DNA from 2 places in the Actinopolymorpha sp. NPDC004070 genome. Region 2 is predicted to be linked to the other one. Evidence: riboswitches for the same ligand, from Rfam matches in the RefSeq annotation. Region 2 holds a riboswitch; the other holds the start of a gene.
What was found. Region 2 has a riboswitch for thiamine pyrophosphate ahead of thiM (hydroxyethylthiazole kinase). Riboswitches for the same ligand answer to the same signal wherever they lie in the genome.
Positions count from the first base shown of each region.

Region 1 (8,620 bases), on a different contig from region 2:
GAGGTGCTCAACCGGCTCTACCTCGGCAGCGAGCTCGGGCAGGGCTACTGCGGCGACGAGGACAACGGTGAGATGTCGGCGTGGCAGGTGTTCAGCGCGCTCGGGTTCTACCCGCTGCAGATGGGCAGCCCCCGCTACGCGATCGGCTCGCCGTTGTTCACCCGGGCGACCGTGCACCTGGAGTCCGGCGCCGACCTGGTGATCAGCGCACCGGACAACGACGCGGGCAACATCCACGTGCAGGGCCTCACCGTGGACGGTGTGCCCTACGACCGGGCCTGGCTGCCGCACGACCTGCTCGCCAAGGGCGGCGTGCTGGAGTTCGCCATGGGGCCCGAGCCGTCCGACTGGGCGAGCGGACCCGACGCCGCACCGCCGTCGCTCACCGAGCCCGGCGAGGCACCCGCACCTCTCGTCGACGTCACCCGGCCCAGCGCGGGCACGGCCCGGGCGAGCGAGGGCGTGGACGCCGAGTACCTGTTCGACGACAGCTCGGCCGGCTCGGTGACGTTCACCGGCACCCAGCGGTGGGTGTCGTACGAGCTGGCGGCACCGGCCCGGGTTGCCTTCTACACGCTCACCTCCGCGGTGGAGAACGCCGGCGCGGCCCCCACGGCGTGGGTGCTCGCCGGCTCCCGGGACGGGACCAGCTGGGAGGTTCTGGACACCAGGAGCGGGGAGGAGTTCGCGTGGCCGGTGCACACCCGGCCGTTCCGGGTAGCCACGCCCGGTGACTACACCCACTACCGGCTCGACCTCGCGCCGGCGCCCGAGAACGCGGCCGGCGGCGAGCCGGTGGCCCTCGCCCAGGTGGAACTGCTGGCCTAGCGTCTGTCCCGGCCCAGGATCCAGCCCAGATCCGGGCGTGAGCCGGCGGGCGGAGGAGACACGCGTCAGGTAGCCGACTTCGAGTCGGGCGCGAGCGCCCTACGATCGGGGCATGACTGATCACGCCCGCGCCGAACGCCGAGCGCTCGCCGACCTGCTGGACACGCTGGGGCCGGACGCGCCCACCCTGTGCGCCGACTGGACGACGTCCGACCTCGCCGCCCACCTGGTGATCCGGGAGAGTGACCCGCTCGGTGCCGCGGGCATCCTGCTGCCGCCCCTCGCCGACAAGACGAAGGAACACATGGCCGGCCTCGTCGGGCGGCTCGGCTACACCGGGGTGGTCGACCGCTTCCGACAGGGTCCGCCCACGTGGTCCCCGGCGCGGCTGCCGGTGGTGGACCGTGCGGCCAACACGGTGGAGTTCTTCGTCCACCACGAGGACGTGCGGCGTGCCCAGCCGGACTGGACCCCGCGCGACCTGCCGAACGACTTCGAAAACCTCCTGTGGCGGCGGGTCGGCAGCGCCGGGCGGATGCTGTTCCGCCGGTCCGCGGCCGGAGTGCTGGTGGCCCGCCCCGACGGCGCCACCGCCCGGGTCCGCAAGGGCGAGCCGACCGCCGTGCTGTCCGGGCGCCCGAGCGAGATCACGTTGTACATGTTCGGGCGCAGGGGTGCGTCCCGGGCCGAGGTCGGCGGTCCGCCGGCGGCTGTCCAGGCGCTGGCCCACGCCCCGCTGGGCGTCTGACGGCCCGACCGCCCCACGTGGGCGGCGAGCCGTCGCCGTCCCTGGGCGGACGACGCCCCGGCACCGCCCGGGCGCCCGCGAGTCCCGGCGGCCAGGTGTAACCTTCGGGCGGCAGCGACACAAGAAACACAGGCCAGCAGGACAGCAGTAGCGACAGACAACAGCAGACGACAGGGGAGCGCGGAAGCGCTGAGAGTGCGGGGCCGCCAGAGATGGCGCCGCCCGCAGACCCTCGAACCTGATCTGGGTAATGCCAGCGCAGGAAGTCGGTCTGTCCGTTCGTCACCGGGCCCGTGCCCGGCCGATCGACCGATCGGGCGGTGCGGAGCCCCGCGGCGAGTCGGACCCGTGGCACTCAGGCCGCGTCTCCTCCCCGGTACAGGGAGGACGTTCATGACCCAGGATGTGACCTCGACCGCGACCCGCGGTCAGCGACCTGTCGACCGGCGGTGGCGCACCGTCGACATCGTGGTCGCCGCCGTGGTCGCGGTGGCGTTCGGCGTGGTGTTCGGCGCCTGGAACGCCCTGTGGGCGGCGCTCGGCCCCGTGTTCACCGGCTTCCCGCCCGGTCAGGCCGTGATGTACGGCATGTGGCTGCTCCCCGGCGTCCTCGGCGGCCTGCTGATCCGCAAGCCCGGCGCCGCGGTGTTCACCGAACTCGTCGCCGCCGCCGTCTCGGTCTACTTCGCCGCGCCCTCGCCGTTGGCGATCATCCTGTACGGACTGGTCCAGGGCCTGGCCGCCGAACTCGTCTTCGCGGCGTTCCGTTACCGCCGCTGGCGGCTGCCGGTGGCGCTGCTCGCCGGTGCGGTCGCGGGGGTGGTCCCGGCCGTCATGGACAACGTGCTCTACAACCTCAAGTGGGCGCCGACCTGGCAGCTCGTGTACGGCGTGCTCGTGGTGGTGAGCTCGCTCGTCATCGCCGGGGCCGGCTCGTTCGCCCTCGTCCGCACCCTCGCCGCCACCGGCGTCCTGGCACCGTTCGCGTCCGGCCGGGAGCAGACATCCCGGTGAGCGCGTCGGCGACGGCCTCGCTGCCCGCCGCGTCCGGGCCCGGCTCCGCACTGGCGGTCCGGGCCCGTGGGTGGTCCTTCCGGTACGCCGGCCGGCAGACGTGGGCGGTCCGCGATCTCGATCTCGACGTCGAGCCCGGCGAGCGGGTGCTGCTCGCCGGCCCGTCCGGTGGGGGCAAGAGCACCCTGCTCACCGGCCTGGCCGGTCTGCTGGACACCGAACAGTCCGCCGACGTCGAGGGCACCCTGCTGGTCGGTGGGTCGCCACCGCCGCAGGTACGCGACCGGATCGGCCTGGCGTTCCAGGATCCCGAGACGCAGCTGGTGATGGCCCGGGCCGGCGACGACGTGGCGTTCGGGCTGGAGAACCGCGCCGTGCCCACCGAGCGCATCTGGCCGCGGGTCGACGACGCGCTCGCGCTGACCGGTTTCCCGTACGGCAGGGACCATCCGACCGGGCGGCTGTCGGGCGGGGAGAAGCAACGGCTCGTTCTGGCCGGGGTGGTGGCGCTGCGCCCGGACCTGATCCTGCTGGACGAGCCGACCGCCAACCTCGACCCCGACGGGGCGGCGCTCGTACGCCAGGCCGTCGACCAGGTGGTCGCGGCCACCGGAGCGACGCTGGTCGTGGTCGACCACCGGGTCGGCGACTGGCTGCCGCTGGTGGACCGGGTGGTGGTGCTCCGCTCCGGCGGCGGCGTCCTCGCCGACGGCAGCCCGGAGAAGGTCTTCGCCACCGACCACGCGTCGCTCGCCGCGGCCGGTGTGTGGATCCCGGGCGAGCTGCCGGCACCCCGGCGGCCGCCTGCCCCGACCACCCCGACCACCTCGACCACCTCGACCGGCTCGCCCGCGCCGGCCGCTCCGGCTGCCTCGGCCGAGCTGCTCACCGCTGCATCGGTCAGCTACACCTACCCGGCCGCGGACCGGCCCGCCCTCACCGGTGCCGACCTGCGGCTGTCCGCCGGTGAGGTGGTCGCGGTCTCCGGCGCGAACGGCTCAGGGAAGTCGACTCTCGCCATGCTGACGGCCGGGTTGCTCGCCCCGTCGTCGGGCGAGGTGACCGTCGCCCCCGAGCTGTCGTCCGGCCGGTCCCCCAGCCTCGCCGGCGGCCGTCGGCCACTGCACCGCTGGCGGGCGGCCCAGCTGGTACGCGCGGTGGGCACGGTCTTCCAGGATCCCGAGCACCAGTTCCTCACCGCGAGCGTGCGGGCCGAGCTCGCCCTCGGGCCCCGGCTGGCGGGCCTGTCCCCCGAGGACACCGGACGCCGGGTGGACGAACTCCTGCACCGGCTCGCCCTGGACCACCTCGCCGACGCGAACCCGTTCACCCTGTCCGGCGGGGAGAAGCGGCGGCTGTCGGTGGGCACCGCGCTGGCGGCCGGTCCGCGGGTGCTCGTCCTGGACGAACCGACGTTCGGGCAGGACCGGCGTACCTGGGGTGAGCTGGTCGACCTGCTCGCCGAGCTGCGCGACGGCGGCCACGCCATCTGCTGCGTGAGCCACGACCGCGACCTGATCGCCGCGCTCGGCGACCGGGAGATCCGCGTACGGTCCGGGCGGGTGATCGGGTGAGCGTCCTCGCCGAGCCGATCGTCACCGACCCGAACGCCCCGGTCACCCGGCTGAACCCGGTCACCAAGATCGTGGCCGCGTTCGTGATCCTGGCCGGGCTGCTGCTCACCGCCGACGCGGTGACGCCGGCCCTCGTCCTCGGCGCCGAGCTGGTCGCCATCGCCGCGGCCGGCCTGCGGTGGCGGACGTTTCTCCGCCGGCTGGTGCTGCTGTTCGTCACCGTCGCCGGGCTCGCGGTGTCCACCCTGCTGTTCACCGACCAGACCGGCGGCACGGTGTGGCTGTCGGCCGGGCCGCTGCACCTGTCCAGCCAGAGCCTGCTGGCCGCCGTGTCGGTGGTGACCCGGGTGCTCGCCATCGCACTGCCGGGCATCGTGGCGTTCGCCTCCACCGACCCCACCGAGTTCGCCGACGCGCTGGTGCAGCACTTCCGTACGCCACCTCGGTTCACCTTCGGCGCGCTGGCGGCGTTCCGGCTGCTGCCGGTGCTGGGCGACGAATGGCGGACCTTGCTGCTCGCCCGCCGCGCGCGGGGCCTGGACGCCGGGCGGTCGCCCGTACGCCGGGCACGGTTGTTCGCCTCGGGCGTGTTCGCCCTGCTGGTGGTGGCGATCCGGCGTGGGGTCCGGCTGGCGACCGCGATGGAGTCGCGCGGCTTCACCGACCGGCCAGGCCGCACCCTCGCCCGGCCCCGGCCACTGCGCCGGGCGGACTGGGTGGTCGTCGCCGGCACGGTCGCGGTCGTGGCGGGCGCCACAGCGGTCAGCCTGGCGCTGGGCACCTGGCGGTTCCTGTTCTGGTAGCCGGCGCGCATCGGGACGAGGAGCCCGAGCCACCGGAGCCTTGTACCCCTGACATCTGTCACGGGTCCGGCCCGCCCGACCCACACGGGGCCGGCGGACTCACTTTCGCCACACTGAGCGGGTGACCATCGCCGAGAACCCCGGCTCGCCCGCCCCGAGCGGTCCACCCGAACTCGAGCTCCGTCCACCCCGGCACCGCGTCGCTCCCCGCGCGAGGCGCTACTGGGCGGCCCGCGCGGGCGCCGGCTGGCTGCTGCTGCTCGCCGTACAGACCGTGTGGTGGATCCTCGCCGGCGGCGGCGCCACCGGCTGGCGGGTGGCCGGAGTCGTGGCGACCGTCGTTCTGGGCGCCGCGCACGTGACGGTGATGCCCCGGTGGCGATACCACGTACACCGCTGGGAGGCCACCGGCGAAGCCGTCTACACCCAGTCCGGATGGTTCGACCAGGAACGCCGGATCGCACCGGTGTCCCGGATCCAGACGGTGGACAGCGAACGCGGCCCGCTGGAGCAGCTCTTCGGCCTGTCGAACGTCACCGTGACCACCGCCTCGGCCGCCGGGCCGCTGAAGATCCACGGCCTGGACCGCGACACCGCGGAGCGGCTGGTCGACGAGCTCACCGCCACCACCCAGGCCAACCAGGGAGACGCGACGTGACGGAGCTCGGCAACCCGCCCAGCACCGCCGCGACCGCGACCGACACCGCGGGCTGGCGCCGGCTCAGTCCGCGGATGCTCGCGGTCCACCCCGTTCAGGAGCTCGTTCGGTCCTTCCCTGCCCTCCTCGGTGCTTTGGTGGCCGGAACCAGCAGCGGGCACGGCCCCTTGTGGGGCCTGGTCGGTCTGGTCCTGGTGATCGGTCTGGGAACGCTGCGGTGGTTCACCACGACGTACCGCATCTCCCCCGCACACGTGCAGGTGCGCCGCGGCCTGCTGCGCCGCCGGGTGCTCACCGTTCCGCGTGACCGCGTCCGCACCGTCGACGTCACCGCGAACGCGATGCACCGGGTGGTGGGGCTGGCCCGGGTCGAGATCGGCACCGGCCGTTCGGACCGCAGGGGCGAGAACGGGCTGAAGCTGGACGCCCTCGCCGGCGCGGACGCCCGCCGCCTGCGCGAGGAGCTCCTCCACCGCCTCCCGCCCGCCGCCGCTCCGGCGGCCGGCCCGGCGCCTGCGACCGCTCCGGCGGCCGGTCCGGCACCCGCGACCACACCCCCACCGGCACCCGAGGACGCGCCGGCGACGACGCCGCGCCCACGCCCGGCCCCGGCGCCGGTGAGCACACCGGAGCAGGAGACCAGGCTGGCCACCCTGGACCCGCGATGGGTGAGGTACGGGCCGTTCACGCTGTCCGGGCTGCTGACCATCGGCGTGGTCCTCGGCTTCGGCTCCCGTGCGGTGTCGGAGGCGAAGATCGACCTGAGCAAGATCGGCCCGGTCCACCGGCTCCTGGACCAGGTGCGCGGCGCGGGCTGGCTGGTGGGAGCCGTGGAGGTGGTCGTCCTCCTGCTGGTCGTCTGCGTCCTCGCGTCCACGCTGGCCTACGTCCTCGCGTTCTGGAACTACCGGCTCACCCGGCATCCGGGCGGGACCCTGCACGTCAACCGAGGCCTGATCACCACCCGCGCCACCAGCATCGAGGAGCGCCGGATGCGCGGCGTCGAACTCAGCGAGCCGCTCTCCCTGCGTCTCGCCGGCGGGGCGCGGTGCATCGCCATCGCCACCGGGCTACGTGTCGGCCGGGGCGCCGAACGCGGCGGGTCGCTGCTGCTTCCCCCGGCGCCGCGCAAGGTCGCCCTGCGGGTGGCCGGGGATGTGTTCGGCGGCGTCGAGCCGTACGTCACGCCGCTCGTCCCGCACGGGCCGCAGGCGGTGCGCCGCAGGTTCACCCGGGCGCTCGGGCTGACCGCGCTCCTGGTCCTCGCGCTGGCCGCGCTGCACGAGGTCGCCGGACTTCCGGCGTGGGTGTGGCAGGCGTGGCTGGTGCTGCTCCCCTGCGCGGCGCTGGTCGCGGCGGACCGGGCGCGCAGCCTCGGCCACGCGCTGCGCGACGGTGTGCTGGTCTGCCGGTTCGGTTCGCTCGTACGCCGCCGCAACGTACTGACCTGTGACGGCGTACTGGGCTGGAACCTCCGGCAGTCGTTCTTCCAGCGCAGGGTCGGGTTGACGACGCTGGTGGCCACGACCGCGGCCGGCCGGCAGCACTACGAGATCCCGGACGTCGACACCGCCGAGGCGGTACGGGTGGCCGACGCCGCCGTGCCCGGGCTGCTCACGCCGTTCCTGGTCCACGCCCACAGCTCAGAACGCCAGGAGCGGCCGGAGCGCCGGGCGCATTGACGAACGTCACTCGTCCGGGGTCTCGCTGAGCACACGTTCGGCGGCCCGCACGAAGTAGGAGACCGAGTCGGCCGGGCTGAGCGCCATCGCCCGCAGGTGGTCGAACGCCAGGCTGTGGCGATAGACCTCGGCGTGACTCTCGACGTAGCGGTTGGCGGTCATGGTCTCGACGTACACCGCCTCCGGCTCGTGCGGGTTGGGAAACTCGAGGATGTCGAACGACCCGGCGCTGGACGGGTGCGCTCCCGCCGAGACCGGCAGCACCTGCACCGTCACGGTGCCCCGTTCGGCGTACTCCCGCAGCCGGTCGTACTGCTCTGCCATCACCTTGGCCGACCCGACCAACCACGTCAGCGCGGGCTCGGCGATGACCAGCCAGAACCGCAGCGGGTCCGCCTCGCGGGCCAGCAGGCGCTGCCTGGTCATCCGGGCCTCCACCCGGCGGTCGATCTCGGAGGGTGAGGAGAGGCCCATCGTGGCGCCGCGGATGATCTCGCGGGCGTAGGCCTCGGTCTGCATCAGACCGTGGATCACGTGCGCACTGTAGGAGCGCATGCCGGCGAGCTGCGCCTCGAGCTCGATGTAGTCGACGTAGTCGCTGGGCAGGAACTCCGCGTAGGCGTCCCACCAGCCCTTGGTGCGCGCCGTCCTGGTCTTGCTGAGGATCGCCGTGCGGCGGCCCTCCTCGACGTTGTACAGGTCGAGGAGGAGGTTGAGGTCCTTCAGGCTGACCCCGACGATCGCGGTCTCGATCCGGCTGATCTTGGCGACCGACCAGCCGGTCCTCGCGGCAACCTCCTCCAACGTCACCTGGGCACGTTCGCGGAACATCCGTAGCTCCGCGGCGAGCCGGCGGCGCTGGATCGTGGGCGGTTTCGTACTCGGCATGCGTCTTCCCCGTTTGGCGTTGCTGGAAGGAGTTTGGTCATTCGATATTGCGGGAAGTAGTCCGTCTTCGCACCAGGTTCAGCCGAACCCGGACCGCACGACACAAGTGCAAATTTACGCATTGGTGTTGTCGGTGGCGTCGCTCGGGATTACGGTCGACTCAGGATCGTGCACCCAGAGCTATCACTCCACGGGGGAGGTTCGTGCGATGGCAAGCACACCCGAGCCTCTGGGGCATTCGGGCTGGTTACCGACTTCGTACCCCGATCTCGGTCACCTCCCACCCCAGCATCACCGGCCTCCGCGGCCGGAAACCGAGACAGACACCGAGATCGCCACCGGGATCGACACCGAGGTCATCGCCGCCGTCGACCCCGAGGCGCTCACCGAGGCACTGACCGAACTGGATCACCGCGCGAGAGATC
Region 1 covers NZ_JBEXMJ010000004.1:117,498-126,117, forward strand. Annotated here, with positions in the region: gene ABZV93_RS09380 (GH92 family glycosyl hydrolase) at 1-828, shown strand, start outside; gene ABZV93_RS09385 (TIGR03085 family metal-binding protein) at 941-1,576, shown strand; TPP riboswitch at 1,739-1,858, shown strand; gene ABZV93_RS09390 (ECF transporter S component) at 1,970-2,590, shown strand; gene ABZV93_RS09395 (ABC transporter ATP-binding protein) at 2,587-4,164, shown strand; gene ABZV93_RS09400 (energy-coupling factor transporter transmembrane component T) at 4,161-4,967, shown strand; gene ABZV93_RS09405 (PH domain-containing protein) at 5,089-5,625, shown strand; gene ABZV93_RS09410 (PH domain-containing protein) at 5,622-7,307, shown strand; gene ABZV93_RS09415 (helix-turn-helix transcriptional regulator) at 7,314-8,195, opposite strand; gene ABZV93_RS09420 (hypothetical protein) at 8,404-8,620, shown strand, end outside.
Region 1: another riboswitch for thiamine pyrophosphate. It lies ahead of ABZV93_RS09390 (ECF transporter S component); the one in region 2 lies ahead of thiM (hydroxyethylthiazole kinase).

Region 2 (8,620 bases):
CGCGAAGGTGGACCGTCAGGCCCTCGGCCAGGGACTGCGCGAGATCGCGGCGGGCACCGCTGTCGCCCACCACCCGGCCCCCGCGGGGACGTTCGACACCGGCGGCGAGCGTCACCGGGCCGGTGAACTGCACCTTCAGCGGACCGCTGTAGGACTGCGTCAACTCCTCCAGCGCGTCCAGGTCGCGGGCCAGCGTCGAACGCGCGCGGCGCTGGTCGAGCCCCTCCCCCGCGACCAGCCGCCAGCCGGACGGCTGCAGGTCGACGCCGAGTTCGACCAGCAGCGCGCACGCCCGGCCGATCATGTCCGCGCCGGGGCCCCTGCCGGGCAGTTCGGGCAGGTGCGGGAGATCGGGCAGCTCGCCGAGGACGACCCGGGTCGCCTCCAGCGGGTCGTCGTACGGCAGGGAACCGACGCCGGTCGCGGAACCCGGGCGCCAGGGCATTTCGATGGGGTTCGGCACAGGGAAAGCCTACGGGCGCCGGCGGGCAGCGGGCTCAGTGCGCGGGAGCGGGGACCGTGGAGGAGATGGTGGCCGAGCCGATCACCCGGGTGCCGGCGTAGAGCACCACCGCCTGGCCGGGCGCGACGCCGGTGGCCGCCTCGGCCAGCTCGACCCGGAGCACGTCGTGCTCGACCCACGCCCGCGCGGGCAGCGTCTCACCGTGCGCGCGAATCTGCGCCCGGCACTCCACCGGACCGGTCGGCGCCGGGCCGCACCACCGCGGCTGGGTGCCCTCGATGTGCGCGACCGACAGCCGGTCGCGGGGGCCGACGGTCACGGTGCGGCTCACGGGTTCGATGGACAGCACGTAGCGGGGATTGCCGTCGTCGGCCGGCCGGCCGAGGCGCAGGCCGCGGCGCTGGCCGACGGTGAACGCGTACGCCGCGTCGTGCTCGGCCAGCACGGTGCCGTCCTCGTCGACCACCCGCCCGGGCTGCTCGCCGAGCTCGCGGGCCAGGAATCCCGCGGTGTCGCCGTCGGCGACGAAGCAGATGTCGTGACTGTCGGGCTTGTCGGCGACGGCGAGGCCGCGCTCGGCGGCCTCGGCGCGCACCGCCGACTTCGGCGAGCCGCCGAGAGGGAAGTAGGCGTGCGCCAGCTGCTCGGCGGTGAGGACGCCGAGGACGTACGACTGGTCCTTGCCGGGGTCGACCGAACGGTGCAGCTCCCGGCCGCCCGGGCCGTCCACGAGCTGGGCGTAGTGGCCGGTGCAGACCGCGTCGAAGCCGAGCGCCAGCGCCCGGTCGAGCACCGCGGCGAACTTGATCCTCTCGTTGCAGCGCAGGCAGGGGTTGGGGGTGCGGCCGGCGGCGTACTCCTGCACGAAGTCGGTCACCACGTCGGCGTGGAACCGCTCGGCGAGGTCCCAGACGTAGAACGGGATGCCGAGCACGTCGGCAGCACGGCGGGCGTCGCGCGCGTCCTCCAGCGTGCAGCAGCCGCGCGCACCGGTGCGGTAGGACGAGGGGTTGCGCGACAGCGCGAGGTGCACCCCGGTCACCTCGTGGCCGGCGTCCACCGCCCGCGCGGCCGCCACCGCGGAGTCGACTCCGCCGGACATCGCCGCGAGTACCCGCATCAGTTCCTGCCTCCGCTCACGTTGACCAGACCCGCGGTGCGGGCGCGTTCCACCACCGGGCCGATGGCCGCGCCGAGCGCTTCGACGTCGGCGTGGGTGGAGGTGTGGCCCAGGCTGAACCGCAGCGACCCGCGGGCGCGCTCCTCGTCGCGGCCCATCGCCAGCAGCACGTGGCTCGGCTCGGCCACTCCCGCCGAGCACGCCGAGCCGGTGGAGCACTCGATGCCGCGCGCGTCCAGCAGCAGCAACAGCGAGTCGCCCTCGCAACCGGGGAAGGAGAAGTGCGCGTTGCCGGGCAGCCGGCCGCCGGAGTCGGGGTGAGCGATGCCGGGGTCGCCGTTGAGCTCGGCGTCGGGCACCGCGGTGAGGATCTGGTCGACCAGCTCGGCCCGCAGCCCGGCCAGCCGGTCGGCGAGCTGCTCCCGGCCGGCCGCGGCGGCCTCGACGGCGACGGCGAACGCGGCGATCGCGGCCACGTCGAGCGTGCCGGAGCGGACGTCGCGTTCCTGTCCCCCACCGTGTAGCAGCGGCACCAGGTCGACCTGGCGCCGGACCACCAGCGCTCCCACGCCGACCGGGCCGCCGAGCTTGTGCCCGGTCACCGTCATCGCGTCCAGGCCGGAGGCGGCGAAGTCGACGGGCAGCTGGCCGACCGCCTGCACGGCGTCGGAGTGCACGGGTATGCCGTAACGCCTGGCCAGCTCGACGACCTCGGCGACCGGCTGGACGGTGCCGACCTCGTTGTTGGCCCACATCACGGTGAGCAGCGCCACCGACTCGGGTTCGGCCTCGACGCTCGCCCGCAGGGCGGCCACGTCGATCCGGCCGTCCTGGTCGACCGGCAGCAACTCCACCTCGGCCCCGGCGAACGAACCCAGCCAGCGCACCGAGTCGAGCACCGCGTGGTGCTCGACGGAGCTGGCCAGCACCCGCCGCCGGCGTGGGTCGGCGGCCCGGCGCGCCCAGAACAGGCCCTTGACCGCGAGGTTGTCCGCCTCGGTGCCGCCACCGGTGAAGACGATCTCCGAGGGCCGGGCGCCGAGCGCCGCGGCCACCGACTCCCGGGACTCCTCCACCAGCCGCCGGGCGGCCCGGCCGGAGGCGTGCAGGGACGATGCGTTGCCCAGCCGGGAGAGCTGGGCGGTCATCGCGGCCACAGCTTCCGGAAGCATCGGGGTGGTCGCGGCATGATCGAGGTAGATGTGAGGTGCCGTCATCGCGGGTCCAGCGTAATGACCACCACCGACACCCGTTCCACCCGCCGGTCGGCGGCCGGCCCCGGCGACGGCCGCCTGCCGGTCAGCCCTGCCCGGGCCAGCCCTCCTGCCGCCACGCGGCGTCCCAGAACATCCACTCCCACGCCGTCGCCCGGGCGTACGCCTCGTGCATGCGTTCCACCGTGGCGGGGTCGGCGCCGCCGGCCACCCGGTCGGCGATCTCGCACACCCGCGCGGTGGACCGGGCGAACTCCTCGTCGGCGTACGTGCCGATCCAGTCGCCGTACGGGTGCCCGGTGAGGTCGCCGGCCGCCGCCAGCAGCCGCATCCCCACGTCCTGGTAGACCCGGAAGCACGGCAGCAGCGCGGCGACGAGCTCGGCGTAGCCGCGGGTGTGCGCGACGCCGAGGAGATACGACGTGTAGCCGACGCAGGTCGGAGACCGCCGGTAGCCGGCCAGGTCCTGCACGTGCGTGCGGTGCAGGTCCTGTTCGACCTCGATCGCGGTGTGCGCGGACTTCGCGAAGAACGCGAGGTCCGCGCTGTTCGGCGCCTTCACCGCGGCGGCCGCGAGCGCCCGGGCGTAGTCGTCGAGGTAGAAGGCGTCCTGGGCGAGGTAGTACGCGAACCGCGCGCCGTCCAGGCTGCCGTCGCCGAGGGTCACCACGAACGGCAGCGCGTCGATCGCCGCTCGGGTCTTCGCGGTGGCCGCCCAGGCGTCCGCGCAGAACCCCGTCGATCCGTTCTCCACGGTGGCCGCCGTCACCACGATCCCCGCCAGGCGTGGAAGTGGTGCACCGGCCCGTGTCCCCCGCCGACGTCGAGGGAGTCGGCCGCGGCCAGCGCGCCGGTCAGGTAGTCCTTGGCATCGCCGACGGCGGTACGCCAGTCCGGCCGCTGGGGACGCAGTGCGGCAATCGCGGAGGAAAGTGTGCAACCCGTGCCGTGGGTGTGCCGGGTGCGGATCCGGGGCGCCCGCAGCCACTGCACGCCGTCGGCGTCGGCGTACAGGTCGGCGGACTCCTCCGGGTCCTCGCCGTGCCCGCCCTTCAGCAGGACCCGGGGTACGCCGAGAGCCAGTAGGTCAGCGGCCTGGCGTTCCACCTCGGCGGGCGTGCGGGCCGGCGAGGTGTCCAGGAGGGCGGCGGCCTCGGGGAGGTTCGGGGTCACCAGGGCGGCCAGCGGGAGCAGGTCGGTCCGCACGACCGCGACCGCGTCCTCGGTGAGCAGCCGGTCCCCGCTGGAGGCGACCATCACCGGGTCGAGCACCACCGACGGGAGCCGATCCCGGTGGCGGCGGAGCGCGTCCGCGACCGTGTGCACGACCGTGGCGTCGGCGAGCATGCCGACCTTCACCGCGTCCACGCGGACGTCGGCGACGAGGGTGTCCACCTGCTCGGCGACGAACGCCGGCGGGACGACGTGGATGCCGGTGACGCCGCGGGTGTTCTGCGCTGTCAGCGCCACCAGGACGGCGGTGCCGTAGGCGCCGAGGGCGGAGAACGTCTTCAGGTCGGCCTGGATCCCCGCGCCACCGGAAGGGTCGCTGGTGGCGATGGTCAGGGCGACGGGCACGTGAGCGGTCATCGAACCTCCGTACGCAGGGCTCGGGCGGCCGCCGCTGGGTCGGGCCGGCCGCACACCGCGCTCACCACCGCGATCCCGGCCACGCCGGTGGCGCGCACGGCGGCGGCGTTGTCCGGGCCGATGCCGCCGATCGCCACGCAGGGCAGGCCCGCCGCGGCGGCAGTGGCGACGAGGTCGGCGAGAAGGGCCAGGCCGCCCGGCGACGCCGCGTCCGCCTTCGTCGTCTGGGCGAAGACCGGGCCCACGCCGAGGTAGTCCACGGTCCCCGGCGGCAGTGTGAGCGCGCCGTCGAGGTGGCCAGGAGCGTGCACGGACAGCCCGATCCACGCACCCGGCCCGAGCAGGTCGCGCGCGTGCTCCGGCGGCAGGTCGGACTGGCCGAGGTGGACGCCGTCCGCACTGAGCGCGTACGCGACGTCGGCACGGTCGTTCACGAACAGGGGTACGCCGGTCCCGGCGAGCACCTCGCGCACCTGCGCGCCGGTACGGAGCAGGTCCCGGGTCGTGGCGCCCGGGTCGCGCAGCTGTACGGCACTCACCCCGCCGGCAACGGCGTCCCGCACCGTCGCGGCCACCCCGCGCGGGCCACACAGCGCGGCGTCGGTGACGAGGTAGAGCGAGAGGTCGAGCGCCCCGCCCGGATGGTCGCCCATCGGTGTCAACCCAGCCTTGCGGCGGCGCGGATCCGGTCGGCGCCGGTGGCGTCCAGCTCGTCCAGCAACGCGGTGGCGAACGACCCGGGCCGCGGCGCCCGCGCGGCCGCCGCCTCTCCGGCGAGAGTGAGCAGCACCGTCGCCGCGGTGGCGGCCAGCAGGGCGTCCCCGGTCACCGCGAGGCAGCCGGCGGTGAGCGCGCCGAGCACGCAGCCGACACCGGTGACCCGGGTCATCAGCGGATGGCCGTTGGCGATCCGTACGGTGCGTTCGCCGTCGGTGAGCAGGTCGACCGGGCCGCTCACCGCCACCGTCAGGCCGTACGTTCCGGCCAGCGACCGGGCGGCCGGCCACGCCTGCTCCGGATCGGCGGTCGACTCCACGCCGCGGCCACCGGCGCCGCCGGTCAGGGCGAGCACCTCCGAGGCGTTCCCCCGTACGACCGCGGGCGGTGCGAGCGCGAGCAGGTCACCTGCCAGGGCGGTACGCCACGGCAGCGGACCGGCGGCCACGGGGTCGAGCACCCACGGCCGCCCGGCCCGGGCGGCCGACGTCACCGACGCCCGCATGCCCTCGGCCGAGGCGTGGGTGACCGTACCGAGGTTGACCAGCACCGCACCGGCGCCGGCGGCGAGCACCTGCGCGTCCTCGGGGGTGTCGGTCATCGCCGGTGACGCGCCCGCGGCGAGCAGGGCGTTGGCGGTGAAGTTGGCGACGACGAGATTGGTGAGGCAGTGCACCAGCGGCGCCTGGTCGCGGAGGTCCTCGCGTACCCCCGCTACGGCGTCCGCGGTGACAGACGTGGTCGTGACCATCGCGCGACAGTCCCTTCGCCAGCATGATCTGGATCAGGTTCGACGGGTGTGATCTCAGTCCCGGCGTACGGGACACCCCGCGTCACTGCGTCCGACCGTACCGGCTGGGCGCACGACGTGCGAACGCCGGTCCACGCGGTCAGCCCGCGTGGACCGGCGTTCGCCGGGTGCAATGCCCGGTGCGTCGCTCTCGCCGGTCAGCCCTTGCGGCGGTTGACCTCCTCGGTCGCCTGCGGCAGCACCGCGTGCAGGTCGCCGACGACGCCGAAGTCGGCCATCTCGAAGATCGGCGCCTCCGGGTCCTTGTTGACCACCGCGATCGTCTTCGAGGTCTGCATGCCCGCCCGGTGCTGGATCGCACCGGAGATGCCGGCGGCGAGGTACAGCTGCGGGGAGACGGTCTTGCCCGTCTGGCCCACCTGGTACGCGTGGGGGTACCAACCGGCGTCCACGGCGGCGCGGGACGCGCCGACCGCGCCGCCGAGCGCGTCGGCGAGCCCCTCGACGACGGCGAAGTTGTCCGCCGAGCCGACGCCGCGGCCACCGGAGACGACGATCGCCGCCTCGGTCAGCTCCGGGCGCCCGGTCTGGGTGCGCGGCGAACGCTCCACCACCCGCGCGGCCCGGGCCCGGTCCGACACCGTGACGTCGGTCTTCTCCTCCACCGGCTGGGCGGGTGCGGGTTCGGGCGTGGCGGAGTTGGGCTTGACGGTCAGGATCGGCGTGCCGTGGGTGACCCGGGACCGGACGGTGTAGTTGCCGGCGAACACCGCCTGGGTGGCGACGACCGTGCCGTCACCGGGCTGCACGTCCACGACGTCGGTGAGGACGCCGGACGCGAGCTTGATCGCCAGCCGCCCGGCGATCTCCTTGCCCTCCGCGCCGGAGGCCAGCATGATCGCGGCCGGCGTGGCGCGCTCGGCGAGCTGGGCCAGCGCCTCCGCCTTCGGTGCCACGAGGTGGTCGGTCAGCTCCGGCTGCTCCAGCAGGTAGACCTTCTGGGCGCCGTACGTCGCCAGGGTGTCCCTGGCCTGCTCGTAGCCGCTGCCGACGAACACCGCGTAGGGTTCGCCGAGGCGCCGCGCCATGGTCAGCAGCTCGGTGGTGGTCTTGCGTACGACCCCGTCGACGTGGTCGACGAGAACCAGGATCTCGCTCATTTCGGCACGCTTCCTTGCAGTCGCCCGCGGTCGGTCGCCCGTACCCGGATCGGTGGTCGAAGGTCTTCGGCAGCTTGCGGCAGGTCTCGCGGCAGGTCGCGGCAGATCAGACGAACCGCTGCTCGGCGAGGTACGCCACGAGCCGCTGCCCGCCGTCGCCCTCGTCGGTGACGACCGTGCCCTTCTGCCGCGGCGGCCGGGCCTCGAAGGAGTCGACCGCGGTCCATGCGGCGGCCAGGCCGACGGCACCGGCGTCGACGCCGAGGTCGGCGAGGCTCCAGGTCTGCACCGGCTTCTTCTTCGCCGCCATGATGCCCTTGAACGACGGGTAGCGGGGCTCGTTGGCCTGGTCGGTGACCGAGACCACGGCCGGCAGGGAGGCCTCGACGGTCTCGGTGGCGGCCTCGCCGTCGCGGCGGATCCGTACCGTGCCGTCACCGACCTCGAGCTCACTGGCGAAGGTGACCTGCGGCAGGTCCAGCCGCTCGGCCAGCATCGCCGGGATCACCGACATGCTGCCGTCGGTGGACGCCATCCCGCACAGCACGAGGTCGACCGGCTGCTCGGCGCCCAGCTTGCGGACCGCCTCGGCCAACACCAGCGACGTGCCCACCGAGTCCGAGCCGTGGATGGCGTCGTCGAGCACATGCACGGCCTTGCCCGCGCCCATCTGCAGGCTCTTCTTCAGCGCGTCGGCGGCGTCGGCGGGACCGACGGTGAGGACTGTCACCTCGGCGTCGCCGGCGTCGGCGAGCTTGAGGGCGGCCTCGACGGCGTACTCGTCCAGCTCCGACAGCAGGCCGGGCACGCCGGACCGGTCGACGGTCCGGTCGCCGGCGTCGAAGCCGCGTTCCGCGGTCGCGTCCGGGACGTACTTCACACACACCACGATGTTCATGCTCGCGTCCGGCTCCTCACTCGCGTCCTTGGCTCGCCTGGGGTTCCGCCCCAACCGTAGACGGGACCTACCCGACTGGCGCGAGGTTACCCGTGAGTAGCTTCGCGGGCAACCGCCAGGCACCCGGGGAGCACGAGCGCCCTCCCCGGGACCCGGCGTGCGTACGAGGCGTCCTACAGAACGGCGGTCAGCGACTCGGCGGTCTTGGCCACCGCGTCACGCGGAGCCATGGCCCGCAGCTCCGCGTTGAACGGCTCGACCTTGACCGGCCCGACGTACCCGATCTTGCGCAGGGCACCCACGAAACCGGCCACGTCGATCACCCCGGTCGCGCCGGGCAACATGCGCTGACCGTCCTGCTGCTGGTCACGCTCCAGACCGGTGGGCGCGTCGTTGAGGTCGACGGCCACCACCTCCTGCGCGGACAGTTCGGCGATGTCGGCCGCGGACTCACCGGAGGTGTACCAGTGGAAGGTGTCCAGGATGAGGCCGACGTTGGGGCTGCCCACGGCGTCGATGAGCTCGCGCGCCTCGGCGAGGGTGTGCACGAAGGGGTACAGCTCGGTGCTCCAGAACGACTTGGGTCCGACGTACTCCAGCCCGAACCGCACCCCGGCACCGGCCAGGATCTCGTCCACGAGCGCGATCCGCTCGGCGTGCCGGCGGAAGTTGCGCCGGTAGGTCAGCGTGTTGCTCATCGGCCGGAT
Region 2 covers NZ_JBEXMJ010000025.1:6,128-14,747, reverse strand. Annotated here, with positions in the region: gene ABZV93_RS28670 (methionine synthase) at 1-463, opposite strand, end outside; gene mnmA (tRNA 2-thiouridine(34) synthase MnmA) at 498-1,583, opposite strand; gene ABZV93_RS28660 (cysteine desulfurase family protein) at 1,583-2,800, opposite strand; gene ABZV93_RS28655 (TenA family protein) at 2,883-3,566, opposite strand; gene thiD (bifunctional hydroxymethylpyrimidine kinase/phosphomethylpyrimidine kinase) at 3,563-4,387, opposite strand; gene thiE (thiamine phosphate synthase) at 4,384-5,040, opposite strand; gene thiM (hydroxyethylthiazole kinase) at 5,046-5,855, opposite strand; TPP riboswitch at 5,848-5,945, opposite strand; gene ABZV93_RS28635 (electron transfer flavoprotein subunit alpha/FixB family protein) at 6,053-7,015, opposite strand; gene ABZV93_RS28630 (electron transfer flavoprotein subunit beta/FixA family protein) at 7,122-7,913, opposite strand; gene ABZV93_RS28625 (sugar phosphate isomerase/epimerase family protein) at 8,087-8,620, opposite strand, start outside.